4 regions of the Streptomyces sp. Rer75 genome follow, and region 1 is predicted to be linked to each of the others. Evidence: riboswitches for the same ligand, from Rfam matches in the RefSeq annotation. Region 1 holds a riboswitch; each other region holds the start of a gene.

What was found. A riboswitch is a leader RNA that binds a small molecule or an ion and turns the genes downstream of it on or off. The one in region 1 is predicted to bind cyclic di-AMP.
Region 2: another riboswitch for cyclic di-AMP. It lies ahead of HYQ63_RS23360 (M23 family metallopeptidase); the one in region 1 lies ahead of HYQ63_RS31330 (M23 family metallopeptidase).
Region 3: another riboswitch for cyclic di-AMP. It lies ahead of HYQ63_RS18985 (C40 family peptidase); the one in region 1 lies ahead of HYQ63_RS31330 (M23 family metallopeptidase).
Region 4: another riboswitch for cyclic di-AMP. It lies ahead of HYQ63_RS17990 (transglycosylase family protein); the one in region 1 lies ahead of HYQ63_RS31330 (M23 family metallopeptidase).

What each region holds. Positions count from the first base shown of each region.
Region 1 is NZ_CP058693.1:7,276,005-7,283,146, forward strand. Features, by position in the region: gene HYQ63_RS31315 (DNA topoisomerase (ATP-hydrolyzing) subunit A) at 1-2,196, opposite strand, end outside; gene HYQ63_RS31320 (pitrilysin family protein) at 2,427-3,803, shown strand; gene HYQ63_RS31325 (M16 family metallopeptidase) at 3,824-5,209, shown strand; cyclic di-AMP (ydaO/yuaA leader) riboswitch at 5,434-5,596, shown strand; gene HYQ63_RS31330 (M23 family metallopeptidase) at 5,611-6,405, shown strand; gene HYQ63_RS31335 (GntR family transcriptional regulator) at 6,616-7,142, shown strand, end outside.
Region 2 is NZ_CP058693.1:5,454,566-5,461,707, forward strand. Features, by position in the region: gene HYQ63_RS23335 (hypothetical protein) at 216-581, opposite strand; gene HYQ63_RS23340 (hypothetical protein) at 963-1,328, opposite strand; gene HYQ63_RS23345 (DUF6227 family protein) at 1,784-2,554, shown strand; gene HYQ63_RS23350 (hypothetical protein) at 2,692-3,078, shown strand; gene HYQ63_RS23355 (PP2C family protein-serine/threonine phosphatase) at 3,291-4,541, shown strand; cyclic di-AMP (ydaO/yuaA leader) riboswitch at 4,829-4,972, shown strand; gene HYQ63_RS23360 (M23 family metallopeptidase) at 4,984-6,150, shown strand; gene HYQ63_RS23365 (aldo/keto reductase) at 6,296-7,142, shown strand, end outside.
Region 3 is NZ_CP058693.1:4,536,730-4,543,871, reverse strand. Features, by position in the region: gene HYQ63_RS19010 (ABATE domain-containing protein) at 1-213, opposite strand, end outside; gene HYQ63_RS19005 (alpha/beta fold hydrolase) at 350-1,309, shown strand; gene HYQ63_RS19000 (NlpC/P60 family protein) at 1,306-2,382, opposite strand; gene HYQ63_RS18995 (hypothetical protein) at 2,615-2,968, shown strand; gene HYQ63_RS18990 (L,D-transpeptidase) at 3,111-3,836, shown strand; gene HYQ63_RS18985 (C40 family peptidase) at 3,891-5,072, opposite strand; cyclic di-AMP (ydaO/yuaA leader) riboswitch at 5,080-5,284, opposite strand; gene pcrA (DNA helicase PcrA) at 5,442-7,142, shown strand, end outside.
Region 4 is NZ_CP058693.1:4,323,844-4,330,985, forward strand. Features, by position in the region: gene HYQ63_RS17975 (DUF501 domain-containing protein) at 1-324, opposite strand, end outside; gene HYQ63_RS17980 (septum formation initiator family protein) at 392-871, opposite strand; gene eno (phosphopyruvate hydratase) at 985-2,301, opposite strand; gene HYQ63_RS17990 (transglycosylase family protein) at 2,386-3,060, opposite strand; cyclic di-AMP (ydaO/yuaA leader) riboswitch at 3,067-3,234, opposite strand; gene HYQ63_RS17995 (transglycosylase family protein) at 3,489-4,442, opposite strand; gene HYQ63_RS18000 (cytochrome P450) at 4,557-5,846, opposite strand; gene HYQ63_RS18005 (sensor histidine kinase) at 6,437-7,142, shown strand, end outside.

The DNA of each region.
Region 1 (7,142 bases):
GTCGAGCGTGCCGTGCGTACCCGAGACCGTGAACACCACCGCGTCGGCAGCCGGGTCGACCGCCGTGAACGAGATCACCTTCGCGTCAGGCGCGAGCTTGATGCCCGCCATGCCGCCCGCGGCCCGCCCCTGCGGCCGCACCTGGCCCGCCGGATAGCGCAGCAGATGGGCGTTGTCGGTGATGAAGACCAGATCCTCCTCGCCGGTGCGCAGCTCGACCGCGCCCACGATCCGGTCGCCCTCCTTGAGGCCGATGACCTCCAGCTCCTCCTTGTGGGCCGGATAGTCCGGGACCACGCGCTTGACGACGCCCTGCTCCGTGCCGATCGCGAGCCCCGGCGAGGACTCGTCCAGGGTGGTGAGGCAGATCAGCTCCTCGCCCTCCTCCAGGGACAGGAACTCGGCGATCGGCGCCCCGCCCGCCAGGTTCGGCGTCGCGGAGGACTCCGGCAGCTGGGGCAGGTCGATCACCTGGAGCCGCAGCAGCCGCCCGGTCGAGGTCACCGCCCCGACCTCCGCGCGGGCCGTCGCCGGGACCGCCGAGACGATCACGTCGTGCTTGCTGCGCTTGGTCTGCTCGCCCGCGAACGGCTCCCCGTTCGCCGTACGGGCCAGCAGCCCGGTGGAGGACAGCAGCACCCGGCACGGGTCGTCCGCGACCTCTAGCGGCACCGCGGCCACCGGGGCGTCGGCGGACTCCAGCAGCACCGTGCGCCGCGGGGTGCCGAACTTCTTGCCCACCGTGGCCAGTTCGGAGGAGACCAGCTTGCGCAGCTCCGCGTCCGAGTCGAGGATCCGGGTCAGCTCCTCGATCTCCGCGTTGAGCTTGTCGCGCTCCGACTCCAGCTCGATCCGGTCGAACTTGGTCAGCCGGCGCAGCGGAGTGTCCAGGATGTACTGCGTCTGGACGTCCGACAGGTCGAAGCGGTCCATCAGCGTTTCCTTGGCCTGCGCCGAGTTCTCGCTGGACCGGATGAGGCGGATGACCTCGTCGATGTCGAGCAGGGCCACCAGCAGCCCCTCGACCAGGTGCAGCCGGTTGCGTCGCTTGGTGCGCCGGAACTCGCTGCGCCGCCGCACGACGTCGAAGCGGTGGTCGAGGTAGACCTCCAGCAGCTCCTTGAGCCCCAGCGTGAGCGGCTGGCCGTCCACCAGCGCCACGTTGTTGATGCCGAAGGACTCCTCCATCGGCGTGAGCTTGTAGAGCTGCTCCAGCACGGCCTCCGGGTTGAAGCCGTTCTTGATCTCGATCACCAGGCGCAGGCCGTGCGCACGGTCGGTGAGGTCCTTGACGTCCGCGATGCCCTGGAGCTTCTTGGCGCCGACCAGATCCTTGATCTTGGAGATGACCTTCTCGGGGCCGACGGTGAAGGGCAGTTCGGTGACGACGAGGCCCTTGCGGCGGGGCGTCACGTCCTCCACGGCCACCGTGGCGCGGATCTTGAAGCTGCCGCGCCCCGTCTCGTACGCGTCCCGGACGCCGCTGAGCCCGACGATCTGTCCGCCGGTCGGCAGGTCGGGACCCGGCACGTGCCGCATCAGCGTGTCGAGGTCCGCACCCGGGTGCTTGATCAGGTGGCGGGCGGCGGCGACCACCTCGCCCAGGTTGTGCGGCGGCATGTTCGTCGCCATGCCGACCGCGATCCCGGACGTGCCGTTGACCAGCAGGTTCGGATAGGCGGCGGGGAGGGTGACGGGCTCCTGCTCGCTGCCGTCGTAGTTCGGCGAGAAGTCGACCGTGTCCTCGTCGATGGACTCGGTCATCAGCGACGTCGCCGAGGCCATCCGGCACTCGGTGTACCGCATCGCGGCGGGCGGGTCGTCGTTGCCCAGCGAGCCGAAGTTCCCGTGGCCGTCGACCATGGGCAGGCGCATCGAGAACGGCTGCGCCATGCGCACCAGCGCGTCGTAGATCGACGCGTCACCGTGCGGGTGGAGCTTACCCATCACCTCGCCGACGACGCGGGCGCACTTCACGAAGCCGCGCTCGGGGCGCAGCCCCATCTCGTTCATCTGGTAGAGGATGCGTCGGTGCACGGGCTTGAGCCCGTCGCGGGCGTCGGGCAGCGCGCGCGAATAGATGACCGAGTAGGCGTACTCCAGGTAGGAGCCCTGCATCTCGTCGACGACGTCGATGTCGAGGATGCGCTCCTCGAAGTCGTCCGGCGGCGGACTCTTCGTGCTGCGGCGGGCCATCGCGCTTGCGGCTCCTTCAACGGCAGAGCGGGATCTGACGCGGACCATTGTGGCCCCGTCCACCGACAACTGTGGAACGGGCCGTCCCCGAACGGCACGGCGGGACCTTGGCCGGACCTTTGCGTGACGGGAACTTCGCCAGATGTCCGTGCGGTTGCATACAGTGACAGAAGCGCTCATCACAGCGGTTCACACGCGCTCCACACGCGATCGAAGGGACGTACATGCCCATGGGTCACACGGCCACGCAACAGGCCGGCTCCGGCGGCCTGAAAGCGACCGAGCACCGTCTGGCCAACGGCCTGCGGGTGGTGCTCTCCGAGGATCACCTGACCCCGGTCGCCGCGATCTGCCTCTGGTACGACGTCGGCTCACGCCACGAAGTCAAGGGGCGTACCGGCCTCGCCCACCTCTTCGAGCACCTGATGTTCCAGGGCTCGGCCCAGGTGACGGGGAACGGCCACTTCGAGCTGGTCCAGGGGGCCGGCGGCTCGCTCAACGGCACGACCAGCTTCGAGCGCACCAACTACTTCGAGACGATGCCCGCCCACCAGGTCGAGCTGGCGCTCTGGCTGGAGGCGGACCGGATGGGGTCCCTCCTGACCGCGCTGGACGACGAGAGCCTGGAGAACCAGCGGGACGTCGTCAAGAACGAGCGCCGCCAGCGCTACGACAACGTTCCGTACGGCACGGCCTTCGAGAAGCTCGTCGCCATGGCCTACCCCGACGGCCACCCGTACCACCACACCCCGATCGGCTCGATGGCCGACCTGGACGCCGCCTCCCTGGAGGACGCCCGGGAGTTCTTCCGCACGTACTACGCGCCGAACAACGCGGTGCTGTCCGTCGTCGGCGACATCGACCCCGAGCAGACGCTCGCGTGGATCGAGAAGTACTTCGGCACCATCCCCTCCCACGAGGGCAAGCGGCCGCCCCGCGACGGCACGCTCCCGGAGGTCATCGGCGGGCAGCTGCGCGAGGTCGTGGAGGAGGAGGTCCCGGCCCGCGCCCTGATGGCCGCCTACCGGCTGCCGCACGACGGCACCCGTGAGGCCGACGCCGCCGACCTGGCGCTGACCGTCCTCGGCGGCGGCGAGTCCTCCCGGCTGCACAACCGCCTGGTCCGCCGCGACCGTACGGCCGTCGCCGCCGGGTTCGGCCTGCTGCGGCTGGCGGGCGCGCCGTCGCTGGGCTGGCTGGACGTGAAGACCTCCGGCGGGGTCGAGGTGCCCGGCATCGAGGCCGCCGTCGACGAGGAGCTGGCCCGCTTCGCGGAGGAGGGCCCGACGCCGCAGGAGATGGAGCGCGCCCAGGCGCAGATCGAGCGCGAGTGGCTGGACCGGCTGGCCACCGTCGGCGGCCGCGCCGACGAGCTGTGCCGGTTCGCCGTGCTCTTCGGCGACCCGCAGCTGGCGCTGACCGCCGTGGGGCGGGTGCTGGACATCACCGCCGAGGAGGTGCGGGCCGTGGCCGCGGCGCGGCTGCGCCCCGACAACCGGGCCGTGCTGGTCTACGAGCCCGTCCAGGGCGCCGAGGACGCGGACGACGAGTCCTCCGGCGCCGCAGAAGCCGCCGACACCGACGCAGAAGGGGAGGCGGCCCAGTGAGCGACGCCGTCACCGCCACCATGACCTTCCACCCGCAGCCGCAGGGGGGTGCCCCCAAGCCGTGGGCCTTCCCGGCGCCGGAGCGCACTGAGCTGTCCAACGGGCTCACCGTGCTGCGCTGCCACCGCCCCGGCCAGCAGGTCGTCGCCGTGGAGATCAACCTCGACGCCCCGCTGGACACCGAGCCGGCCGGTCTGGACGGCGTCGGCACGATCATGGCGCGCGCCCTGTCCGAGGGCACCGACAAGCACACCGCCGAGGAGTTCGCCGCCGAGCTGGAGCGCTGCGGCGCCACCCTGGACGCCCACGCGGACCACCCCGGCGTCCGGGTCTCCCTGGAGGTGCCGGTCTCCCGGCTGCCCAAGGCGCTCGGCCTGCTCGCCGACGCGCTGCGCGCCCCCGCCTTCCCCGACGGCGAAATCGAGCGGCTGGTGCGCAACCGGCTGGACGAGATCCCGCACGAGCTGGCCAACCCGGCCCGCCGCGCCTCCATGGCCCTGGCGAAGGAGCTGTTCCCGGCCGAGTCGCGGATGTCCCGGCCGCGCCAGGGCACCGAGGAGACCATCGAGGGCATCGACGCCGCGGCGGTGCGCGCCTTCTACGAGGCGCACGTCCGGCCGTCCACCGCGACCGCGGTCGTCGTCGGCGACCTGGCCGGTGTCGACCTCGACCAGGCGCTCGCCGACACCCTCGGCGCCTGGACCGGAGGCCCGGCCCCGCAGCGCTCGGTCCCGCCGGTCATCGCCGACGACACCGGCCGTGTGGTGATCGTCGACCGGCCCGGCGCGGTCCAGACCCAGCTGCTCATCGGGCGCATCGGCGCCGACCGGCACGACCGCGTCTGGCCCGCGCAGGTGCTCGGCACCTACTGCCTGGGCGGCACCCTCACCTCCCGGCTGGACCGGGTGCTGCGCGAGGAGAAGGGCTACACCTACGGGGTGCGCGCCTTCGGCCAGGTGCTGCGCTCGACGCCGCCCTCGCCGGCCGGCGGCGGCTCGGCGGGCGCCTCGCTGCTGGCGATCAGCGGTTCGGTGGCCACCGAGGTCACCGGCCCGGCGCTGGACGACCTGTGGACGGTGCTGCGGACGCTGAAGGAGGAGGGGCTGACGGACGCCGAGCGCGATGTCGCCGTGCAGAACCTCGTCGGCGTCGCCCCGCTGAAGTACGAGACGGCCGCCGCCGTGGCGGGCACGCTCGCCGACCAGGTCGAGCAGCACCTGCCGGACGACTTCCAGGCGCAGCTGTACGCCCGGCTCGCCGAGGCGGGGACGGTGGAGGCGACCGCGGCGGTCGTGAGCGCCTTCCCGGCCGACCGGCTGGTGACGGTGCTCGTGGGTGACGCCTCGAAGATCGAGGCGCCGGTCAGGGCGCTCGGCATCGGAGAGGTGCGCGTCATCACCGGCTGAACCGCGTGCCGCCGGGCCCGACATGTCCCGGGCCCGGCTCAACGCACCATCAGTACAAGGACCCTGGCGTCAAGTGAGACGTCAGGGTCCTCCCGTATGTCCGATTTGAGGGGCGTTTGGTTTGTGGCGAGAACAACAAAAACCCGTAACCGTTTGGTGATCGAAACGCGGCCCGTTTAGCGTCAGTGCGGCTGTTCGCCGGATACCCGCCGCGCCCGCGGCACGGACAGCCATCGCCGAGTCCCACTGGTGCGAGTGCCAGGGGAGCCGGGGACCCAAACGTCCCTGGGGTGAATCGGACGCCTTCCCCGGCCGGGGGAGGGGCCCGTAGGAGACCTTCCTGCTCCGAACCCGTCAGCTAACCCGGTAGGCGAGAAGGAAGGAAAGGAGTGCGCCACACCATGGCGTTCACCCGTGCCGCCGGGAAGCACCGACGTCCCAGCCAGACCGCCGTCCGCACCGGCGCGAACATCGCTGGCATCACCACGGTCGCTTCGGGCGTCGTCGCCGGCATCGCCGGCCCGGCCCTCGCCGCGACCGGCGAGACGCCGTCTCCCCAGGACACCGGTCTCCGCCAGGCGATGGTGATGGGCGACGGTCTCTCCGACCAGATCGACGCGCAGGCCCAGTCCCAGGAGAGCGCCGCCGAGGCCGCCGCCGCCAAGGCGAAGGCCGAGGCCGTGGCCCGCCAGGAGGCCGCGCGGAAGGCCGAGGCGGCCGCGAAGAAGGCCAAGGCGGAGCGCGAGGCCAAGGAGCGCGCCGCGCGTGAGGCCGAGCGCAAGCGCCTCAACACGTTCGTCTCGCCCATCGACGGCTCCTCCGTCTCCACCGGCTACGCGGCGTCCAGCGGCCTGTGGTCCTCCGGCAGCCACACCGGGATCGACTTCTCGGCCTCCACCGGCACCGAGGTGCAGTCGGTGGGCATGGGCGAGGTCGTCGAGGCGGGCTGGGGCGGCGCCTACGGCAACAACGTCGTCATCAAGATGAACGACGGCACCTACACCCAGTACGGCCACCTCTCCTCGATCGGCGTCTCGGTCGGCGAGAAGGTCACCCCCGGCCAGCAGATCGGCCTGTCCGGTGCCACCGGCAACGTCACCGGCCCGCACCTGCACTTCGAGGCCCGCACCACCGCGGAGTACGGCTCGGACATGGACCCGCTGTCGTACCTGCGCTCGCACGGCGTCAACCTCTGACCCGTCGCCGTCCCCGTCGAAAGGCCCCGTCCGCTCCGGACGGGGCCTTCGGCGTTACCCGGCCGGGACGCTCCACTGTGACCAAAAAATATCCCTGAATTGCCTTCGCCCATCGGAAATCCCGGCGGCTTCGAATAGAGTCGCTGAACACGCGTCAATCGGATGCGTTTCGCGGGGTTGAGGCGGAGGTTCGACAATGCGGGACCGGAAGTGAACGGGGATACGGCCGCACTCCAGGGCGGTCGCCGGATTTCGGCACATGCGGTGTGCACGGCGATCCGTGACGACATCATCTCCGGTACCTATCCGCCCGGCAGCCGGCTGACCGAGGAGCTGCTCGCCCGGCGCTACGGAGTCTCCCGGGTGCCCGTCCGCGAGGCGCTGCGCACCCTGGAGTCCGAGGGCTTCGTGACGACCCGGCGGCATGCCGGCGCGTGCGTCGCGCAGCCGTCCGAGAAGGAGGCGGCCGACCTCCTGGACATCCGGGCCCTGCTGGAGCCGCTGGGTGCCGCCAGGGCCGCCCAGCGGCGCACCGAGGGGCATCTGAAGGTGCTGCGCGGTCTGGTCCGGCTCGGCCAGGAGCGGGCCCAGCGCGGCCGGCTGGGCGAGCTGCGCTCGCTGGGCGACTGGTTCCACGAGACGCTCGCCCAGGCGTCCGGCAGCCCGAGCCTGGCGGGAATGCTGGTGCAGCTGCGGCGCAAGACGGCGTGGGTGTACGCGGCGGACCCGGCCCGGCA
Region 2 (7,142 bases), 1.8 Mb from region 1:
TTCTCCGCGATTTCCGCAGACACCTTATTAACGAAGGCAATTAACGAAGGAAGCGGGGCGGTTGTCAGCTTCACCCGTCCGACGCAGTAACGATATCTTCGTCCCTGCAATGCAAACATATGCGCGGCCCCCGGTGAAAAATATCCCGGGGGCCGCGCATATGGTCAGCGGAAAGGCTGCCTCATCCTGTCCGGTCGGTCAACGATAAGCAGGGCTCAGTGCCCCTGGTGCTTCGCGCTCCCTCTGTTCTTTGCGTTCCCGCTGTCGGCCCCCGCCACATTGGTGCATGTGGTCTCGTTGGTGACCTCGCCGGGGCCGATCGTGATGGGGCCGAGGACGGACGTCGAATCGCAGTCGTTGCTCTGCCGGGTTACGCCGCCCGATTCGCTGACGTTGATGCAGTTGGTCCTGTTGGTGACCTGCGAGCCGGGAGCCAGCGCGACCGTGACGGGGCCGATGACCGAGTGGGTCCGGCAGCGGTTGCTCTGTTCCGCAACCCCTGACTCGCTGTAGTTGACGCAGTTGGTCTCGTTGGTGATCTCGGTCGCCGCCGTGGCCGCCACCTCGATGGGACCAATCACGGAGCTTGTGGTGCAGCGATTCCGCTGGCTGCCTCCGTCACCCGGGATGGACGCCCGGCCGGAGCTGTCACCGACGGCGCCGGCGCCGCCCGAGCCACCGATGACCAGCGCACCTACAGTCGCGACAAGAAGCGCTGTCCTTTTGCCCATGTACATCTAAGAGCCTCCAAGTGAGTTTTCCCCGATATCAGCGAACACCTGAATAACGACGCCGACCGGCCGAGGCTCCCCGGAACCGCTGGTGCCGTACCCGATTGGCGCAGCGAATGCACCACGAGTCAGCGGCCATTCATGCGGCGGCGGCCCTGGAAGGAGTGCTTCCAGGGCCGCCATTCCAACGGGTGCCCCGCAGTGTTACCGCTGTGCGGGAGCAGGGGTATATCAGTGATGCAGCGAGTTCTGGGAGTCGTCGACCGCGATGTTGGCGCAGTTGGAACCGACGTTGATGTCCCCGGTGGGCGCGGCGGTGCCGAGTGCGACGATGGGGCCGGCGGCGGTGTCGCAGTCGTTGCTCTGGAAGACCGCACCGCTGTTGGTGAAGTTGATGCAGTCGGAGCCGACGTTGATCTCGCCCGTCGGGGCGGCCACGCCGGTGCTGGCGATGGCGCCGGTGGCCGTGTCGCAGGTGTTGGTCTGAATGGCGCCCAGGTCGCTGCCGAAGTTGTGGGCGCTCGCAGCGCCGGCGCCGACGAAGACCAGAGCGCCGGCCGCTGCGGTCAGGAGAGCTGCCTTCTTGCCGATGTTCACTTAATCCTCCGTGTGGTTATTCCGCGGATTCACGGACGCCTGACTCAACGAAGGCATTCAGGAAAGGCACTGGGCGGGCCCTTTGTTTCACCCGTCTGGCATACGGCGTCCCTCATATGACAGGCATTCAGGGGACTGCGGGGCGTGCCGCCTTTTTGGGAAATCCCGGAAGGAGCGGGAAGGAGCGGGAAGGGGCGGGAAGGGGCGGTGCCCGGGATCGTCCACCGATACCTGGGGCGGCCCGTGGCGGTGTCGCGTCGGTGGCGCCGAGTTTCCGGAGTATGACATTCCGACTTGTTCGACCTGTCGAACAAGTGATACATCCTGGCTCCACGACGCAGGAGTGAGTGAGGCACAAGTCCGACCGACTGCTTCGCGGAACCACAGGCGCGGCGCGTGTTCACGCCGCTACGCTAAGTACGCGAGGGCGGTCACCCGGGGGCGGGAGGAGAGACGTGGGGCACTCAGGAGTGGGGGGAACCCCCGCCGAGCTGATGGACGGGCTACTGGCCCGTGCGCAGAACGGCTTCGAGATCGGCGAGGCGGTGCTGAGCCGGGCGCGGAGCGCCCTGATGCACCAGTCCGAGCTGCGTTCCTGCCGACAGTGCAACGAGCCGTCAGGTCCGCGCGGTTACACGACGTACCGGCATGTCTTCCTGCTGCCGGACGGCAGCAGCCTGCTGCTGTGGGAGCTGGAGCACAACACCGGCCCGGACGACCGCCCGCAGTTCGAGCTGTACGCGGACGAGGACGCCCTCGCGCTCGCCGAGCGCCGCGTCCACCGCTGCATCGGCGGCGCCCGCTGGGAGGAGCTGGACGGGTTACCGCTGTGGCTGCCGGACCAGATGCTCCAGGCCCCCGAGCCCCTGGAGGTCCAGCGCGCGTATGTGGCCGACAATTCGGCCGACCACGCCCGCCGCGTCCTGCGCCGCGCGGAGAACCCCGACCGGCCGGGGGAGGAGACCGAGCGGCTGCTGACGACCGCGTTCGCCCATGACATCGCCCTCGCCCCCAAGCCGCGCCGCCGCTCCGGCGGCCCCGACGCCACCTGGTGCCGCTTCTACGAGCACGCCTTCCTGCTCGCGGGTGGCGACGAGATCGTGTTGTGGGAGCTGGAGCACAACCTGACCCGGGACGGGCGGCTGGTGTGCGAGGTGTACCTCGACGAGGTCTCGGCGGAGCTGGCGGCCGACCGCCACGCCCGCGCCCTCGGCGTCGACCTCTGAATACGGTGACGTCCGACTCATCCGACAGTGGGCCCATCGGGTGAAGTGCGTGCGCGCCTCCCCGGTGTCGCGGATGTCCTTCCGTTCAATCGGAACGTGTGTTTTTCCGCGGATTTGGCTCTTCTGGAGGAAATCAAGTGAACATCGGAAAGAAGGTAGCTGTCCTGGCCGTGGCGTCAGGCGCCCTGGTTCTGGGGAGTGCGGCGGGGGCGTCCGCCCACGGTTTCGGCGGCGGTGCCGGCGGTTTCGGCGGCGGTGGCGGGGGCTTCAACCCCTTCGGGACGGTCCAGACCAACACCTGCGACACCCTCACCGGCGCCATCTCCAGCATCGGCGCCACCGCTCCGTCGGGGGACATCACCGTCGGCAGCAACTGCCTCAACTTCACCAACGGCACGGCGGTCGTGCAGAGCAACGACTGCGACACGGCCACCGGCGCCATCATCTCGACCGCTGGGCTCGCCCCCTCCGGTGACATCACCATCGGCAGCGACTGCACCAACATCGCCACCGGCACCCCCTGAACCGACAAGCCCCACGCCGACGGCCACGGCCGCGGCTGACCGAGCCCCGGCGAACGCCACGGCTCGCCCTGCGACCCCGGATGCTTGCCATCCGGGGTCGCTCGGCATCCGCGCCCCTCCGTGAAGACCTTCTGACGCACCCACATGGCCGCCACCGACTCGCACGGCGGCCCGGTACCCGGAAGCCTGATGACGGGGTCACGGACGGGGTCATGGATCAGGGACAGCGGGAGAAGCCGGTGGCGCGGGTGCGAGGGAGCAGGGCTCGTCCGGGCGCCCGTACGCCCGCCGCCGACTCCTCGGGCGCGGCCGCCGGGCTCGTCACGGCCGAGGAGGCCGTCCAGGCCTCGCCGGGGCGGCGGCTGGCCCCGTGGACCCCCGCCATCCTCCTGCTCGGCGGGATCGCGTTCGACCTCGCCGCCCCGGCCCCGTACACCGCCTCCCCCTTCTTCGCCGCGGCCCCGCTGGTCGCCGCCTCCCTCTTCCCGCTGCGGCGGACCATCATCACCACGGTCCTCGCCCTCACCGCCGTCTGCCTGCTGGCCGAGCTGCACGGCGTGCGGGACCCGACCCAGGCCGCGACCGAGATCGCCACGGTGGCCACCGTCGCCCTCCTCGCGCTCGTGATCAACCGCGTCGTCCGCCGCGGCGACCGGCGGCTGGCCTCGGCGCGCGGCATCGCGGAGGCCGCGCAGCGGGCCGTGCTGCCCGTACCGCCCGCCCGCATCGCCGGGCTGGACGTCGCGGCGCGCTATGTGGCGGCCGAGCAGTACGCAGCGATCGGCGGCGATCTGTACGCGGTGCAGGACACCCCGCACGGCGTACGGCTGATCGTCGGGGACGTCCGCGGCAAGGGGCTCCAGGCCGTGGAGGTCGTCGCGGTCCTCATCGGCGCCTTCCGGGAGGCCGCGGAGCAGGAGGCGACGCTGGAGGGGCTCGCGGGGCGGCTGGAGCGGGCGTTGCGGCGCGAGGGCGCGCGACGGGCCGAGCTGGAGGCGTTCGAGGGGTTCACCACCGCCGTCCTCGGCGAGATCCCGCGCGGCGACTCCACCCTTCGCCTCATCAACCGCGGCCACCCGGCGCCGCTGCTGCTGCCCGGCGACGGCGCGGTGCGGCGCCTGGAGCCGGAGACGGTCGCGCTGCCGCTGGGGATGGGCGAACTGGGCGCGTGGCCCGACCGGGTGACGGAGCTGCGGTTCCCCGAGGACGCGACGCTGCTGCTGTTCACGGACGGGGTGACCGAGGCCCGCGACCGGCACGGCACGTTCTACGCCCCCGAGGAGCGGCTGCGCGGCCGCCGCTTCACCGGACCGGGCGGGCTGCTCGACGCGCTGGTGGAGGACGTCGCGCTGCACGCGGGCGGGGAGACCGCGGACGACATGGCGCTGCTCGCGGTCCGGCGCCCGCCCGGAACGAACGGAACCACACCCCCCGCTCCGGACACGGACCGTAGCCAACCGTGACGCGTACGCATAACGATTGACACACGATCAGCCCGCAGGAGGTTTTTACCATCCCTTTTCAAGCGGGGTGAAACGCCCCCATCTGTCCTTCCTTGGTTACTAAGTTCATGCCAAAGCTGCGCGGATTCTTCAGAAGAGCTTGGAATCATGTCGCGCTCTCTATTAACGTTCGATAACGCAGCGCGGTCGACACAGCCGTCGCAGAGGCGGCACCGTGCGCCGTCGCCGAATCCCGTACGTGCAGCGCCAGCACCACCATCAGCACCACGCACCACCACGCATCACGGCAGCAGCAGCCGCCGCGGCACCAGCGCAGCACGAGGGAACCGGGGAACCACCACCTTGGGGTGAATCGGGTCGAACCTGACCCGTAGGAGACCTTCCTGCTCCGAACCCGTCAGCTAACCCGGTAGGCGAGAGGGAAGGAAAGGAGTGCGCCCCGGTGGCGTCCAACAGGTCCGTACTGGACGAAGCTCCGTACCGCTCGTCGGGTACGGGACCCGGCACCGCGACCGCGTACGGAGTCGGCTTCGACGCCGGAGCCGGCGCCCGCCCCACGGTCGGCCTCGGCGCCGAACCGGATGAGCCGCCCGTAGGCAAGGAAGCCGTCTGGGACGAGTGGAACCCCACCGAGGAGTCCATCGCTCCGCTCCGCGGCCGGCACCGCGTCGGCAAGCAGCGCGGCGGGACCATGGCCCGCAGCAGCGCCGTCCTCGGCGTCGGCGTCATCGCGGCGGTCGGCGCGGGCGGCATGGCGAGCGCCAAGGACCGGCCGACCGTACCGATCTCCATGCCGGACCTCGCCCACGTCGCCGACGAGGTCAAGGCCCAGCTGCCCGCCGCCAAGGACCTGCCCGGAATCGGCTCCCTGATGGCCGACGGCCAGGACTCCGCCCAGCCCACCGCCGCCACCCTCACCACCGGCGGCACCGAGGCGGGCGAGGCGCTGCGCACCCGCATCCTGCGGCAGGCCGAGAGCCAGCAGACCGCGGCGGATGACGACAGACGCGAGAGCGAGGCGCGCGCCGCCGCCAAGGCCGCCGCCGACGACGCCGCCAAGGCCGCCGCCAAGGCCCGCGACCTGGCGGAGCAGAAGAAGGCCGAGGCCGCCGCCAAGAAGAAGGCCGCCGAGGCGGCCAAGGCGAAGGCGGAGGCCGAGAAGGAGGCCGCCGCCAAGGCCGCCGCCGACCGCCCCGCCAAGGCGTCGACCTCCACGGGGTTCACCCTCCCCGTCGCCTCGTACACCCTGACCGCGGGCTTCGGCCAGGCGGGCGACATCTGGTCCGCCGACCACACCGGCCAGGACTTCGCCGCCCCGACCGGCACCCCGGTCAAGGCGGTGGGCAGCGGCACCATCACCCAGGCGGGCTGGGCCGGATCGTACGGCTACCGCATCGTGCTCAAGCTCGATGACGGCACCGAGATCTGGTACTGCCACCTGTCGTCCATGGTCGTCACCTCGGGCAAGGTGTCCTCGGGCGAGACCATCGGCCGCGTCGGCGCCACCGGCAACGTCACCGGCCCCCACCTCCACCTGGAGGTGCGGCCGGGCGGCGGCTCCCCGATCGCCCCGCTGTCCTGGCTGCGCGACCACGGGCTGAACCCGTGACCCCCTGATCCGGCCGTCGTCGCTGCGACGGCCCCTCGTTCCGGCGGCTCTGGCGCTCTCTCCCCCCTTGACGCCAGGGCCGCCGGTTCTCTGTCCGCGGCCTCCGACGGAATACCCCCCTCGGTCGTCAGCGTTGTCATATCGCATGACTGAGACGCGCAATGACACCCGTAAGAACATCGGCAGCCTGTCCGTCTTCCCGCTCTCCCTGGGCGGCAATGTCTTCGGCTGGACGGCCGACGAGGCCGAATCCTTCGAGGTGCTCGACGCCTATGTGGCGGCGGGCGGCAACTTCATCGACACCGCCGACGTCTACTCCGCCTGGGCACCCGGCAACGAGGGCGGCGAGTCCGAGACCATCCTCGGCAAGTGGTTCGCCTCCCGCGGCAACCGCGACGACATCGTCCTCGCCACCAAGGTCGGCGCCGGCTCGCCGGAACCCCGCGGACTGTCCGCCTCCGCCATCAAGTCCGGCCTCGACGAGTCCCTCCAGCGCCTCGGCACGGACTACATCGACCTCTACTACACCCACTTCGACGACACCTCGGTGCCGGTCGAGGAGATCGTCTCCACCCTTGACGAGCTGGTGCAGGCGGGCAAGATCCGCGAGATCGCCGCCTCCAACATCTCCGCCAAGCGCCTCGACGCCTCCCTCACCTTCTCCGCCCAGGAGAACCTGGCCCGCTACGTCGCCCTCCAGCCCCACTACAACCTGGTCTCGCGCGACACCTTCGAGGGCGAACTGGCCGACGTCGCCGCCCGCCACGGCCTGGCGACGCTCCCGTACTACGCGCTCGCGTCCGGCTTCCTCACCGGCAAGTACCGCCCCGGCACCACGGTCGACAGCGCCCGCTCCACGGGCGCCGCCCAGCACCTGGAGACCGAGCGCGGCCAGAAGGTCCTCGCCGCCCTCGACGACGTGGCCGCCAACCACAACGCCGACCACGCCACCGTCGCCCTGGCCTGGCTCACCGCCCAGCCCACCGTGGTCG
Region 3 (7,142 bases), 2.7 Mb from region 1:
GCGCAGTTCGCGGGCGTCCCGCAGCAGGGCGTCGGAGACCGGCATGTCCGCGCTGCCCAGCTCGTTGGCGACGAGCCAGGCCCGGAGCCGGTCCGGGGTGGGGATCCGCTCCACCGCTGCGTCGCCGCGCCGCTCGCTGAGGGTGGCGACGAAGCGGAACGCCAGGATCTCGTTGCCGAGCCGGAAGCCTCCGGCGGTAGGTGAACCGGTCATGGTGGTTCATCCTACGCCCTCCCGGTTCCGTGAGGGCAGCGCTTGACGCCCGGCGAAAGAACCGGCTTAATCGGCTCTAGCGAACCAGTTTAAATGGTTCACGAGAGCGACGCGCCGAGTGCGAGGAGAAGCGCGCATGACCACCACCGGCACCACTGCCACGACCACCACCGGCACGACCACCGCCCCCCGCCCGCTCACCGGATTCGGCACCGTGAGCGGTGTCCCCTGGCTCCCCGACGGCTTCGCGGACGTCTTCGAGAGCACCCTGGTCCGCGTCGGTGACGTCGACCTGCACACCGTGCAGGGCGGCGCCGGGCGGCCGCTGCTCCTCGTCGGCGGCTGGCCGCAGAACTGGTACGTGTGGCGCCACGTCATGCCGCGCCTCGCGGAACACTTCCGCGTCGTCGCCGTCGACCCGCGCGGCGTCGGACCGTCGGACAAGCCCCGCGACGGATACGACACCGGCACCGTGGCGGCCGAACTCGTCGCCCTCATGCGGGTGCTCGGCCACGAACGCTTCGCGATGGCCGGACACGACGTCGGCATGTGGATCGGCTACGCCCTCGCCGCCGACCACGGCGCCGCGGTCGAACGCCTCGCCCTGCTCGACGCCATGATCCCCGGCCTCGCCCCCGACATCCCCGTCTTCGGCCCCGAGGCGCAGAACGACATGCTGTGGCACTTCGCCTTCAACCGGAAGCGCGGCCTCAACGAACAGCTCGTCCGCGGCCGCGAGCACCTCTACTACGGCGACCAGTTCCGTACGAAGGCCGCGCGGCCACTGCCGGACTCAGCCGTCGGCTTCTACGTCGAAACCCTCGCCCGCGACCCCGAGGCGCTGCGCGCCAGCTTCGAGTACTACCGGGCGACGGACGACAACATCGCCCAGAACGAGCGGCGCAAGCAGCACCCGCTCCCCATGCCCGTCCTCGGCGTCGCCGGAGCCCGCAGCCAGGGCGAACGCCTCGCCGCCCTGCTCGGCCCGGTGACCGAACGGCTCGACAGCGTCGTGCTCCCGGAGTGCGGGCACTACGTCCCCGAGGAGAGCCCGGACGCGCTGCTCGAGCACTTGCTGCCCTTTCTCCGCGCTTAGACCGGGCGGGCCGCGCCCGCGAAGGGCATCTGGTCGATCGGGGCCACCCGGACCGGGGCGCCGGGGCGCGGGGCGTGGATCATCAGGCCGTTGCCGATGTAGAGGCCGACATGGCTGACGCCGGAGTAGAAGAAGACCAGGTCACCGGGGGCCAGTTCGCCGCGCGCGATGCGGCGGCCCGCGTTGATCTGGGTGTAGGTGGTACGCGGCAGGGACACCCCGGCGGCGCGCCACGCGGCCTGGGTCAGGCCCGAACAGTCGTAGCCGTACGGCCCGGTCGCGCCCCAGACGTACGGCTTGCCGAGCGCCTCGTACGCGAAGGAGATGGCGCGGGCCGCCCGGCCGCCCGTCCGGGCGGGGGCGCCGTGCCGGGGCGTCGACGCGGTACGGGCGTCCTGGGCGGTACGCGCGTCCTGGGCGGCGCGGAGGCGGTCGCGCTGGGCGTGGGTCAGCTTGGCCAGCAGCGCGTCGGCCGCGGCCAGCTTGTCCTGGACCGCGTGTTTGTGGCGGGACGCGGCGGCCTGCGCGGCACGCAGCGTACGGAGCCGGTCGGCCGCCTCGCCCCGGACCCGGCGCAGCGACCGCTCCTCGCGGGTGATGCGCGCGATCGTCACCGCCTGGCGGTCGCCCGCGCGGTCGGCGAGCGAGGCGCGCTGGAGGTACTGGCCGGGGGAGGAGGACAGGGCCAGCTGGAGGGCGGGGGCGACGGTGCCGGAGCGGTACTGGGCGGCGGCGAAGGCGCCGAGGGCGTTGCGCGCCGTGTTGAGGCGGGCGGTGCGGCGGGTGGCCTCGTCGCGTAACCGGTGGAGGGACCGTTGTGCCTTCTCGGCCGCGGCCCGGGCGCCGTCGTACTTCTCGGTGGCCTCCTCCGCCTCCCGCTCGTACGCCTCGACCTTCGCCTTCACCTGCTCGGGCGTCAGACGGGGCTCGGCGTGCCCGATGCCCGGGAGGGCGGTCGCGGAGGCGGCGCCCGCGAGGGCGAGGGTCACGGCGGTGCGGAGGGTGGTGCCGGTGAGCGACGAGCGGTGCCGCTGCTTCGGCTTCGTGGGGGGCTGCGGCGCCACTGCGGCGATTCACCTTTCGTGGGGGGCGTGCTTCTTGGTGCTTCTGGGAGGGGAAGCTAGGCCGGTCGGCGGCGCGACGCGCTGAGATGAACGGAGGTGGACGGATTCGTCCCCCCGGTGGCGCCTGCTGATCGCGGGGACGGCGCGGGGTGGGCGGGATCGGGGCGGCTGTGACCGATGTGCCGATCGGGGTGTACCCGGGTGACTGGCGGTGATATGAGCGGCGCTAGTCTCCGGTGCCATGGACGTACTCATCAATGTGTTCGTCGGCCTGCACATCGTCGGCATCGCCGCCCTGCTGGGGGGCTTCCTCTCCCAGCTCTCGGCGATACGCGGGGACGGCGCGCGGATGACGCCGGGGATGCTGCACGGCGCGCTGACCATGCTGGTCACGGGCGCGGCACTGGTCGGGCTGAACCAGGCGGACGATCAGACCGTCAACAACGTCAAGATCGGCGTCAAGCTGGCGCTGCTGATCGTGATCCTGGGCCTGGTGTACGTGAAGCGGGACGAGGAGAAGGTGGAGCCCGCGGTCTTCGGCGCGGTCGGCGCGCTGACGACGGTGAACATCTTCATCGCCGTGCTCTGGACCTGACCCGCTGACGTCCCGTCCCCTGCCTGCTGGGCCAACCCGGGGGCGGGAAGGGGCGGAATGGGGGAAATCGCACCTGTAAGCGCAACCCGGCGCACTCTTCGACTGTCTTACCCGTCAAGGGCAAGCCCGGAGGGAGCGCGCAATGGGGGTAAAGGCAGGATTCGGGGCGTGGCGGGCATGGCGCCGCCGTACGGCGGTCGCCTTGGGCATGGCGGGCATGGTGGTGCCGCTGTCCGTCGCGCTCGGTACGGCACCGGCGCAGGCGGCGACGTCGTGCACGGCGGGCACCGGTCCGTATCAGAAGCAGGTCGAGAAGTTCCTCGGCCGTCCCGTCGACGGTCGGCAGTCCTCGGGGGACTGCCGGGCGACGCAGAGATTCCAGATCAACCACGGCATCAGCCCGACCATCGGCTACGCGGGCCCCGTCACCTGGGGCGTCATGAAGCTGATCAACGCGCAGAACGCGGCGGGCCGTAACCCCAACGCGGCGCGCAAGTGCCCCACCAACAAGGGCCGCATCGCCTGCGTCGACCTCAGCCGGCAGCTCAGCTGGGTGCAGGACGGTTCGCGGCTGGTGTTCGGGCCGGTGCCGGTGCGCACCGGGCGGGACAGGTACGAGACCCGCACCGGGCTGAAGAAGGTCTACTGGCGGAACAAGAACCACTGGTCGACGATCTACAACGTGGCCATGCCGTACAGCCAGTTCTTCGACGGCGGCCAGGCCTTCCACTCCATCGCGGGGAGCGTGTGGTCGCCGCCCGGCTCCCATGGCTGCGTCAACATGCGCTCCGGTGACGCGAAGAAGTACTGGAGCCTGTTGCGGAACGGCGACGACGTGTACGTGTACGGGCGCAAGCCGGGCACGTGATCCGGCCGGTGTGAGCAGCGGCTGCCCGTGCGGGGACGGGCAGCCGCACTGCGGCTACGCGGGCCGCACGCTCCCGTAGATCGGCATCTCGGTGATCGGCGCCTTCTTCACCACGTCCCCCGGCTTCGGCGCGTGGATCATCATCCCGTCGCCGATGTAGAGCCCGACGTGGCTGATGTCGTCGTAGAAGAAGACGAGATCACCGGGCTTGAGCTCGGAGGTCGAGACGCGCGTACCGACCTTCACCTGGTCCCACGTGGTGCGCGGCAGTGAGACCCCGGCGGCCTTCCAGGCGGCCTGGGTGAGCCCCGAGCAGTCGTAGGAGTTGGGTCCTGTCGCGCCCCAGACGTACGGCTTGCCGAGCTGGGACTCCGCGAAGTCGATCGCCTTGGCCGCCTTGGTGCTGTTCGAGGCGGTGGACGAGCCTGCCGAGCTGCTTCCGGAACCGGAAGAGGAACCGCCGCTCGACTGCTGCTCCTGTTCCTGCTGCTTCTGCTGGGCCGCGGCCTCCCGCTGCTTTTCAGCCAGCTCGGCCGCCTTGCGCCGCGCCTCCTCGGCCTTCTTCTTCTCGATCGCCGCCAGCCGCGCCTTCTCCTTGGCGGTCAGGTTCGCCAGCAGCCGGCGGGCCTGCGCGAGCTTGTCCTGGACGGACTTCTTCTTGGTCTTCAGCTCTCGCTGGGTCTCGGTCAGCGACTCCAGACTCCTGGCGGCCTCGCGGCGCTCCTTGGCGGCCTTCGCCGCCTGCGTCTGGAAGTCGTCGACCGCCCGCTTCTGCGAACCGGCCATCCGGTTCATCAGATGCGACTGGTCGAAGAGGTCCTGCGGGTCGTTGGAGAACAGCAGGCTCGCGGCGCTCGACGTCATGCCGCCGTTGCGGTACTGGGCCGCGGCGTAGGTGCCGAGCGTGCGGCGCGCCTCGTTGAGCTTCTCCGTGTTCTCGGCGACATCGTCCAGCAGCCGGTTGACCTTGGTGCGCTGCTGCTCGGAGCGCTCCTTGGCGGCGTTGTAGTGCTGGGTGGCGGTTTCCGCCTGGTGGTAGAGGGTGTCCACCTTCTCCTTGACCGCCTCGATCGACTGCGTGGTGCCGGGCTTCGGATCGCCCGGGGCGGCGTTCGCGGTCTGGGAGAGGAGGGTGACGGAGGCGAGGGCGGCGGTGGTGAATCCGACGGCCGTGCGGCGCCCGGTGGAGGAGGCGGCGGTGGGTATTCGGGTCCGCGGCTTGCGGTGCGACGCCAAGGGAGGCGACTCCTTCCGTGGACCGCCTACCGGGTTAGCTGTCGGGTTCGGGCGGTACGGAAGGTTGCCCTACGGCCTTGCGCGGGCGGGACGTCACGTCGTACATGCCGTACGTGTCGTACCGCAGCTCGGGCCGATTCACCCCGGTGTTGCGTTGTGGGTCCCCGGCTCCGGCTGCCTCGCGGCGCGACCGGACTCGGCGGAGGCCGCCCGGGCCGGCGCGGTTCGCCGACGGGTCTACGGGCCGCCTGGGGGAGGACGGTAGCCAACTCGTGGGGCTCCTGTGAAGGCTGGTGGTCGATATGCCCGAAACCGTTTCGTGACATCCATGCGTAGGCTGTCAGTGCGGCCGCCTAAACTCGGTGAGCGATGAGCAGCCTCTTTGATGACAGCTTCCTGGCGAGCCTCGGGCCTCCGGAGGAGGAGCCCCCGCCGCCCGAGGATTCCGCACACCCGGGCCACGGCGGCGGTTCGGACGGGTCGGACGGTTCAGGCGGCGAGGAGGTGCCGCACCACCTCTTCACGGGCGCATTCGACGCGCCGGTGCCGAGCGGGACCAGAGAGGCGTACTACCGGGACGGCGCGGCCCGCCCCGCCGTCGACCCGGCGGCGCTGCTGGAGGGGCTGAACGATCAGCAGCGGGCCGCCGTGGAGCACACCGGCTCGCCGCTGCTGATCGTCGCGGGCGCCGGGTCCGGCAAGACCCGGGTGCTCACCCACCGCATCGCGTATCTGCTCGGCACCCGCCATGTGCACCCCGGCCAGATCCTCGCCATCACCTTCACCAACAAGGCGGCGGGCGAGATGAAGGAGCGGGTCGAGGAGCTGGTCGGCCCACGGGCGAACGCGATGTGGGTGATGACCTTCCACAGCGCGTGCGTGCGCATCCTGCGCCGCGAGTCGAAGAAGCTGGGCTTCACCTCATCGTTCTCGATCTACGACGCGGCCGACTCGAAGCGGCTGATGGCGCTGGTGTGCCGGGATCTCGATCTCGACCCGAAGAAGTTCCCGCCGAAGTCGTTCAGCGCCAAGATCTCCAACCTGAAGAACGAGCTGATCGACGAGGAGACCTTCGCCGGTCAGGCAGCGGACGGCTTCGAGAAGACGCTCTCCGAGGCGTACGCGATGTACCAGTCGCGGCTGCGCGAGGCCAACGCCCTCGACTTCGACGACATCATCATGACCACGGTCAATCTGCTCCAGGCGTTCCCGGACGTCGCCGAGCACTACCGCCGCCGCTTCCGGCACGTCCTGGTCGACGAGTACCAGGACACCAACCACGCTCAGTACACGCTGGTGCGCGAGCTGGTGGGCAGGGACGAGGAGGAGGCCGGGGAGCTGTGCGTCGTGGGCGACGCCGACCAGTCGATCTACGCGTTCCGGGGCGCCACGATCCGTAACATCCTCCAGTTCGAGGAGGACTATCCGGACGCGCGGACGATCCTGCTGGAGCAGAACTACCGCTCCACGCAGACGATCCTGAGCGCGGCCAACGCCGTCATCGAGCGCAACGAGAACCGCCGACCGAAGAACCTGTGGACCGAGGCGGGCACCGGCGCCACCATCACCGGCTACGTCGCCGACACCGAGCACGACGAGGCCCAGTTCGTCGCCGACGAGATCGACCGGCTGACGGACGCGGGGGACGCCCGGGCCGGGGACGTCGCGGTCTTCTACCGCACCAACGCCCAGTCCCGTGTCTTCGAAGAGATCTTCATCCGGGTCGGGCTGCCGTACAAGGTCGTCGGCGGGGTCCGCTTCTACGAGCGCAAGGAGGTCCGCGACGTCCTCGCGTACCTGCGCGTGCTGGCCAACCCCGAGGACGCCGTACCGCTGCGCCGCATCATGAACGTGCCCAAGCGCGGCATCGGCGACCGCGCCGAAGCGATGATCGACGCGCTCGCCGCCCGCGAGAAGATCACCTTCCCGCAGGCGCTGCGCCGCGTCGACGAGGCGTACGGCATGGCGGCCCGCTCGGCGAACGCGGTCAAGCGGTTCAACACGCTCATGGAGGAGCTGCGGACCATCGTGGAGTCGGGCGCGGGCCCGGCGACCGTGCTGGAAGCCGTG
Region 4 (7,142 bases), 3.0 Mb from region 1:
GATGTAGTCCTCGTGGGCGGCGCGGTAGGCGGCGGCGAGCTCGGGGTCCTCGCCCAGCCGGGCCGTCATCTCCTTCATCACGCCCTCGGCCTCCAGCGTGCCGATCGCGGACGCGGCGCGCGGGCAGGTCAGGTAGTACGTGGTGGGGAACGGCGTGCCGTCCTCGAGGCGCGGCGCGGTCTCGACGACATCGGGGTTGCCGCAGGGGCAGCGGTGCGCGACGGCGCGCAGGCCCCGCGGGAGGCGGTTCAGCTGCTCCTTGACGGCGGCGATGTCCGCGTCGGTGGGCGCGGTGGGCTCCGTCTGCGGAGGGGGCGTGTCCATGAGGGGAAAGTTCTCTTCGATCGGTATCGGGCCGGGTGCGACCGTAACGAGCGCCGGGCGCGGCGCGTCAGCGGTCCGCGGCGGCGGCCGCCTTCGGCGTGTCCGCCGTGTCCACGGCGTCCCAGAGGTCGGTGTACCAGGGGCGGTCGGCCGCGCCCCGGTCGGTGGAGCGCTCGGCCCGGGCGCCGGGGTCCACCATGCTGAAGCCGGTCTCGCCGGGCATCAGATAGTGCAGGTGCTCGCGGGCCTGCCGCTCGATGTACGCGGGGTCGCGCAACCGGGCCTTCTGCTCGCGCAGCTTGGCCACCTCGGCGCGCTCGCGCTGGGCCTGGCGCCGCTGGTCGGCGATCTCCGAGCGCTGGGAGATGTACTGCCGCATGGGATAGGCCAGCGCGACCACCAGGGAGCAGACGACCAGTGCGAGGAGGGCGGCCCGGCCGGTGAGCCGGCTGCGGCGGCGCTTGATCCGGGCACGGTAGACCCGGGCGGCGGCGTGTTCGCCGAGCGCCTTGAGCCTGGTCGCGGTGGAGAACCGATCCGCCGGCACGTCGCCTCCCCGGTGATGACTTCGCTTAAGTAACGCCGTCCCCGGCCCACGGTACGGGACCGCGGCCGGGGACATGCGTCAGACGTGTCCGCTCCTCGAGGATCGAGAAGCGGTCAGCCCTTGAAGCGCGGGAAGGCGGAGCGGCCCGCGTACACCGCGGCGTCGTCGAGGATCTCCTCGATGCGCAGCAGCTGGTTGTACTTGGCCACCCGCTCGGAGCGGGCCGGGGCGCCGGTCTTGATCTGGCCGCAGTTGGTGGCGACGGCCAGGTCGGCGATCGTGACGTCCTCGGTCTCACCGGAGCGGTGCGACATCATGCACTTGAAGCCGTTGCGCTGGGCCAGCTCGACGGCGTCGAGGGTCTCGGTCAGCGAGCCGATCTGGTTGACCTTGACCAGCAGGGCGTTCGCGGTGTCGTTCTCGATGCCGCGGGCCAGCCGCTCGGGGTTGGTCACGAACAGGTCGTCGCCGACCAGCTGGACCTTGTCACCGAGCTGCTCGGTGATCGTCTTCCAGCCGTCCCAGTCCTCCTCGTTCAGCGGGTCCTCGATGGAGACCAGCGGGTACGCCTCGACCAGCTCGGCGTAGTACGCGGTCATCTCGGACGCGGTGCGGGCCTTGCCCTCGAACTGGTAGACGCCGTCCTTGTGGAACTCGGAGGCGGCGACGTCGAGCGCGAGCGCGATGTCCTGGCCGGGCTGGTAGCCGGCCTTCTTGATGGCCTCGACGATGAGGTCCAGGGCGTCCCGGTTGGAGTCGAGGTTCGGCGCGAAGCCGCCCTCGTCACCGAGACCGGTCGACAGGCCGCGCTCCTTCAGCACGCCCTTCAGGGTGTGGTAGACCTCGGCACCCCAGCGCAGGGCCTCGGAGAAGGACTCCGCGCCGACCGGCGCGATCATGAACTCCTGGATGTCCACATTGGAGTCGGCGTGCGAGCCGCCGTTGAGGATGTTCATCATCGGGACCGGCAGCAGGTGCGCGTTCGGGCCGCCGAGGTAACGGAAGAGGGGCAGGTCGGACGCCTCGGAGGCGGCGTGCGCCACGGCGAGGGAGACGCCGAGGATGGCGTTGGCGCCGAGCGAGGACTTGTCCGGAGTGGCATCCAGATCGAACATCGCCTGGTCGATCAGGCGCTGCTCGGTGGCGTCATAACCGACCAGCTCGGGGCCGATCTGCTCGATGACGGCGAGGACGGCCTTCTCCACGCCCTTGCCGCCATAGCGGTTCTTGTCGCCGTCACGGAGTTCGAGGGCCTCGAAGGCGCCGGTGGAGGCGCCGGACGGGACGGCGGCACGGCCGGTGCTGCCGTCGTCGAGGCCGACCTCGACCTCGACCGTGGGGTTGCCTCGCGAGTCGAGGATCTCGCGAGCTACGACGACGTCGATGGACGGCACGAGGTTCTCCTTCGTATGTGTCTGCGGTAGCAGCATGAGCCTAACCGCACCGAAGCCCCGGCGGGGTGCACCGTGGGGGCGGCGCACCCAGCCGGGGCTCGTTGACTACGGTGTGGCTGATCAGCTCAGGTGGAGCTGCTGGCCGGGGAAGATCAGGTCGGCCTTCTGGATGATGTTCTTGTTCAGCTCGAAGAGCTTCTTCCAGCCGCCCTTGACGTCCTCCGCCTTGGCGATCTTGCCAAGGGTGTCACCGGACTTGACCTTGTACTCGCCGTCGCCCTTCTTGATCGGGCCGCGGGCCTCGTCACGCGCGGCGTGCTCGGGCGCGCTGCGGGGCGCGGCCTTCGGCTTGGCGGACGGGGCCGACTGCGAGGAGTCGGACTGGCTCTGCGACGGGGTGGACGGGGCCGGGGCGGACGGGGCGCCGCCGCTGGTCAGGCCCTTGCCGCAGACCGGCCAGGCGCCCTTGCCCTGGCTGGCCAGGACCTTCTCGGCCACCTGGATCTGCTGGGCCTTGCCGGCCTTGTCGGCGGTGGGTGCGAAGGCGGTACCGCCGTACGCGGCCCAGGTGGAGGAGGAGAACTGAAGGCCGCCGTAGTAACCGTTGCCGGTGTTGATCGACCAGTTGCCGCCGGACTCGCACTGCGCGACCTGGTCCCACTGGGACGTGGTGGCGGCAGAGGCGGACGTCGCACCGATGAGCGGAGTGGCCACAGCGGCTCCGGCGAGGCCGGCGAGCGCGGCGATACGAGTGGCCTTGGAAGGACGACGGTGCTTGCCCTGAGCGTTGGACATGTTCGTTCGTTTCCTCACCGACGCCTACGAGGTGAGCTGTCGGGTTCGGGCGTGAGTTGCCCGGCTGGGTGCGGGGGTCCGCACCCTGCTTCACCCCTAGCCGCTCGGCCGATTCCGCTGGCCTCCCGGCACTTACCTTGGGTCCCCCGCTCCTGCCTTCGGCGCTGGCGCGTCGGTACCGGACGACCGCCGGCAGGACTCGGCGTGACGGTCGACGGTGCTCGCGGTGGCGAGCGGAAAGACGTTAAACACACCTCCGGGAAACGTTCAAACACCCTTATCGCAGCGAAGAGGGCTGTTATCGATCTCACCCGGCCCACATCGGCGCAGGTGGGGCCGGGTGCGGAGAGACCGGACACCTCGGACGCCCCGGAAAATGTGACGAGAGGTATGTCTCACCGGCGCCAGACCGGGCAAATCACCCCGAACTACTGGCTCCTGATGGTGAGATCAAGCCGCTGACCAGGAAGAATGAGATTTGGGTCGGTTCCGATGAGGTTTTCGTTGGACTCGTAGAGCCGACGCCAATCGGCGCCCAATTCCTGCTTTTCGGCGATTGCTGAAAGGTTGTCACCCGGACGCACTGTGTAGCCGCCATCCGTGGGGTTTTCGGCCCTGCCGGCACCGCCGCGCGAGGCATGGTCGCTCGGCCGCTCCCCCGCGTCCCGTTCGCCCCGGTGCTTGCCGGAGGAGCCTTCGGAGCCGCCCTCGGTGGAGGAGGGGGTCGGCGAGGGGTCGGGCGCGCCGGAAGAAGGCGCGCTGGAGGAGGGGGACGGTGAGGGCGCGTCGTCGCCCGGGCCGTCCGCCTCGTCCGAGTCGCCCGGCGTGGCCGGGTCCTGGGGCCGCTCCGGCTCGGTGGACGCGTCGGAGGGCTCCGATGCGTCCGGCGCCTCGCCGGCCGCATCGCCACGGTCCCGGGCGTCGGATCCGTCACGGTCCTCGCGCTCCGCGTCGCCCTGCTGGGAGGGGCGTGCCGTGCTGCCGGGGTTCACGTCCGGGGCGTCGCCGCCGTCGGTCAGCCCGGCGTTCAGCGCGCAGCTGGGCCAGGCGTCCGGGCCGCGGTCGCCGAGGATCGACTCGGCGACGGCTATCTGCTGGGAGCGGCTGGCGAGGTCGGGGCGCGGGGCGTAGCTGGTGCCGCCGTACTTCTTCCACATGTCGAGGGTCAGCTGAAGGCCGCCGTAGAAGCCGTTGCCCTCGTTGGCGCTCCACATCCCGGCGCTCTCGCACTCGGCGACCTGGTCCCACGTGGAGGCGGGGGCGGCCTGGGCGCCGGTCGCTCCGAGGAGCGGAAGGGCGAAGCTCGCACCGGTCACCCCCGCCGCGACGACGATGGCCGGAGCCTGGCGGGGGCGGCGGTGACGTCCGTTCCCGGAAAGCATGCGAATCGCCTCTCGTGTGGGGGCTCGGTTTGTCGGTTGAACATAGCGACGCCACACGATCATCACAAGCCGGTGTATCCCAGGTCACGCCAAGGTCACATGACTGACCGGATGTCACTTTCCCCAGGTCACCGGAAGGGTGCGCAGTCCGCGCATGATGAGCCCGCCGCGCCAGCGCAGGTCGTCCGGCTCCACCGCGAGCCGGAGGTCGGGGATGCGGCGCAGCAGGGTGGCGAGCGCGGTCTGCGCCTCCAGGCGGGCCAGCGGGGCGCCCAGACAGTAATGGATGCCGTGGCCGTAGCCGAGGTGCTGGTTGTCGGTGCGGGAGAGGTCGAGGACGTCGGGGTCGGCGAAGCGCTCGGGGTCGCGGTCGGCGGCGGCGAGCACCACCAACACCGGTTCTCCCTCGGCGATCTGCTGCCCGCCGATGGTCACCGGCTCGGTGGCGAACCGCCAGGTGGCCATCTCCACCGGGCCGTCGTAGCGCAGCAGTTCCTCGACGCCGGTGGCGAGCAGTTCCTCATCCCCTTCTTCTGCTTCTTCCCCTTCTCCCAGGGAACGTTGCAGCCGGGCCCGCTGCTCGGGATGGCGCAGCAGCGCGTAGAGGCCGTTGCCGATCAGATTGACGGTGGTCTCGAAACCCGCGAACAAAAGGATGAAGGCCATCGCGGCGGCCTCGTTCTCGGTGAGATGGTCACCGTGGTCGCTGGCCCGGATCAGATCGGACATCAAGTCGTTGCCGAGCGCGGCGCGCTTACGGTGAATCAACTCGGCCAGATACGCGCGGATTTTCTTCACCGCGCGGGCCACTCCCCCGCGCGGGCCCCCGCCGTGCCGGATCATCGTCCCGGCCCAGTCCCGGAAGTCGTCCTGGTCCTCGCGCGGGACGCCGAGCAGATCGCAGATCGCGTAGATGGGGAGAGGAAAGGCGAACTCATGGATGAGGTCCGCCTCTCCCCGGTCCGCGAAGGCGTCGATGAGGTCGTCGGTCAGCTCGCGCACCCGCGGGGCGAACGCGGCGACGCGGCGCGGGGTGAACGCCTTGGACACCAGCCGCCGCAGCCGGGTGTGGTCCGGAGGGTCGATATTGAGCAGATGTGTCATCAGATCCGCGCGCTGCTCGCCCGGGATGCCCACTTTGCCCCGGGCGTGAGCGGACTCACTATGCCGCTGGGGGTTCTTCGACAGCCGGGCGTCGGCGAGGGCCAGCCGGGCATCGGCGTAGCGAGTCACCAGCCAGGCTTCGACCCCGCTGGGGAGCGTGGTCCGATGCACCGGGGCATGCTCGCGTAGCCAGGCGTAGGCGGGGTAGGGATCAGTAGCGAACTCCCAGGTGAAGAGGGTGGGAGCGGGGGTAGGACAAGGCTGATCGGGCACGCCCCGACGATACCGGCCGCGACCCATGGATTCCGATACGCCACTTATCGGAAGTAAATCCATAAAGCGCAAGTAAAGCCGATTAATGTCGAAGCAATTCGACGACCTTCTCCACACACTCTCCACGATGCGCTCACAGCGCGAGGCGAATGCCCGATATCTGATGCCTGTGGCCATCGCCCGGAACGGCCCTCGGCGCGCACCACTCCGACCTGCGGAACATGCGCTGACGTCGCCCAATGAGGCAAAATGCGGGGATGGCTGAAACAGTGTCAGGTGGTTGAATGGGACTCCGGCACATGCACGGGGCCACCTGCCCCTGGTGATACGATCACCGCGCTTGCCAGGCGAGCCAAGGGCCCGTAAGACACACGGCGATCCGGTAAATCAGCCGAGAGGGTTACCACTCTGAGGAGCACTATGCCGCCAGTTGGGCATATGGAGCCGTGCCGGCGCACCCCTGCCTGTGCGCTGCCCGCGGCAGGGCGAGTGCGGTGCGCCCGGTCCCCTCGGGCGCCGTACGGGCGCTGACTTACCGCCGCCTCTCCATATCACCCGGATTCTTCCACGCACCAACCCTTCAGTCCCTGGCGGTCTAGTCGTTTAAAGAGAGTCTTATGACGCATTACATACAGGATCCTGCGCTCTGGGCCCTGATCGCTGGCACGCCTCTCGCCGCAACCGCCATTATCCGCGGGCGAAAAGCGAGAGCGAAGCTCAGTACCGAGAAGGCGGAACTTGAGAACCGCACCGCCGAACTCGAAAACAACTACGCGGCAGCGGTTCAGGATGCTCAGATACGCTCCGAGGAAGCCACCAAGAGCGCACTGAAGTCCGCCATGCGGACGCTTCAGGGTCTTGCCAACGAACAGCAGCTGGCGATCTCGAAGCTCCAGGACCGCTACGGCGAGCACCACATTCTCCAGGACCTGCTGGAGATCGACCACATGAACTCGCAGTTCGGCCGCCGTGCGCAGTCGATCGCCGTTCTGTGTGACGGCTGGCTGGGCCGTCAGCGGGCCGTCGCCTCCGTCTACGACGTGGTGCGCAGCGCCAAGGGCCGGATCCGCCACTACACGCGCGTCGAGATCCGCTCCCAGAGCAACTTCGCCCTGGTCAGTCGGGCCGTCGAACCGGTCGCGCTGGCCCTCGCCGAGCTGCTGGACAACGCGACCAGCTACTCCGCCCCCGACTCCCCGATCGACATCACCATCCGCACCGTCCCCAAGGGCGTCTGCATCATCATCGACGACGCCGGCGTCGGTATGAACGAGGAGGAGAAGAACCGGGCCGACGAGCTGCTCTCCGCCCAGCGCGCAGCGG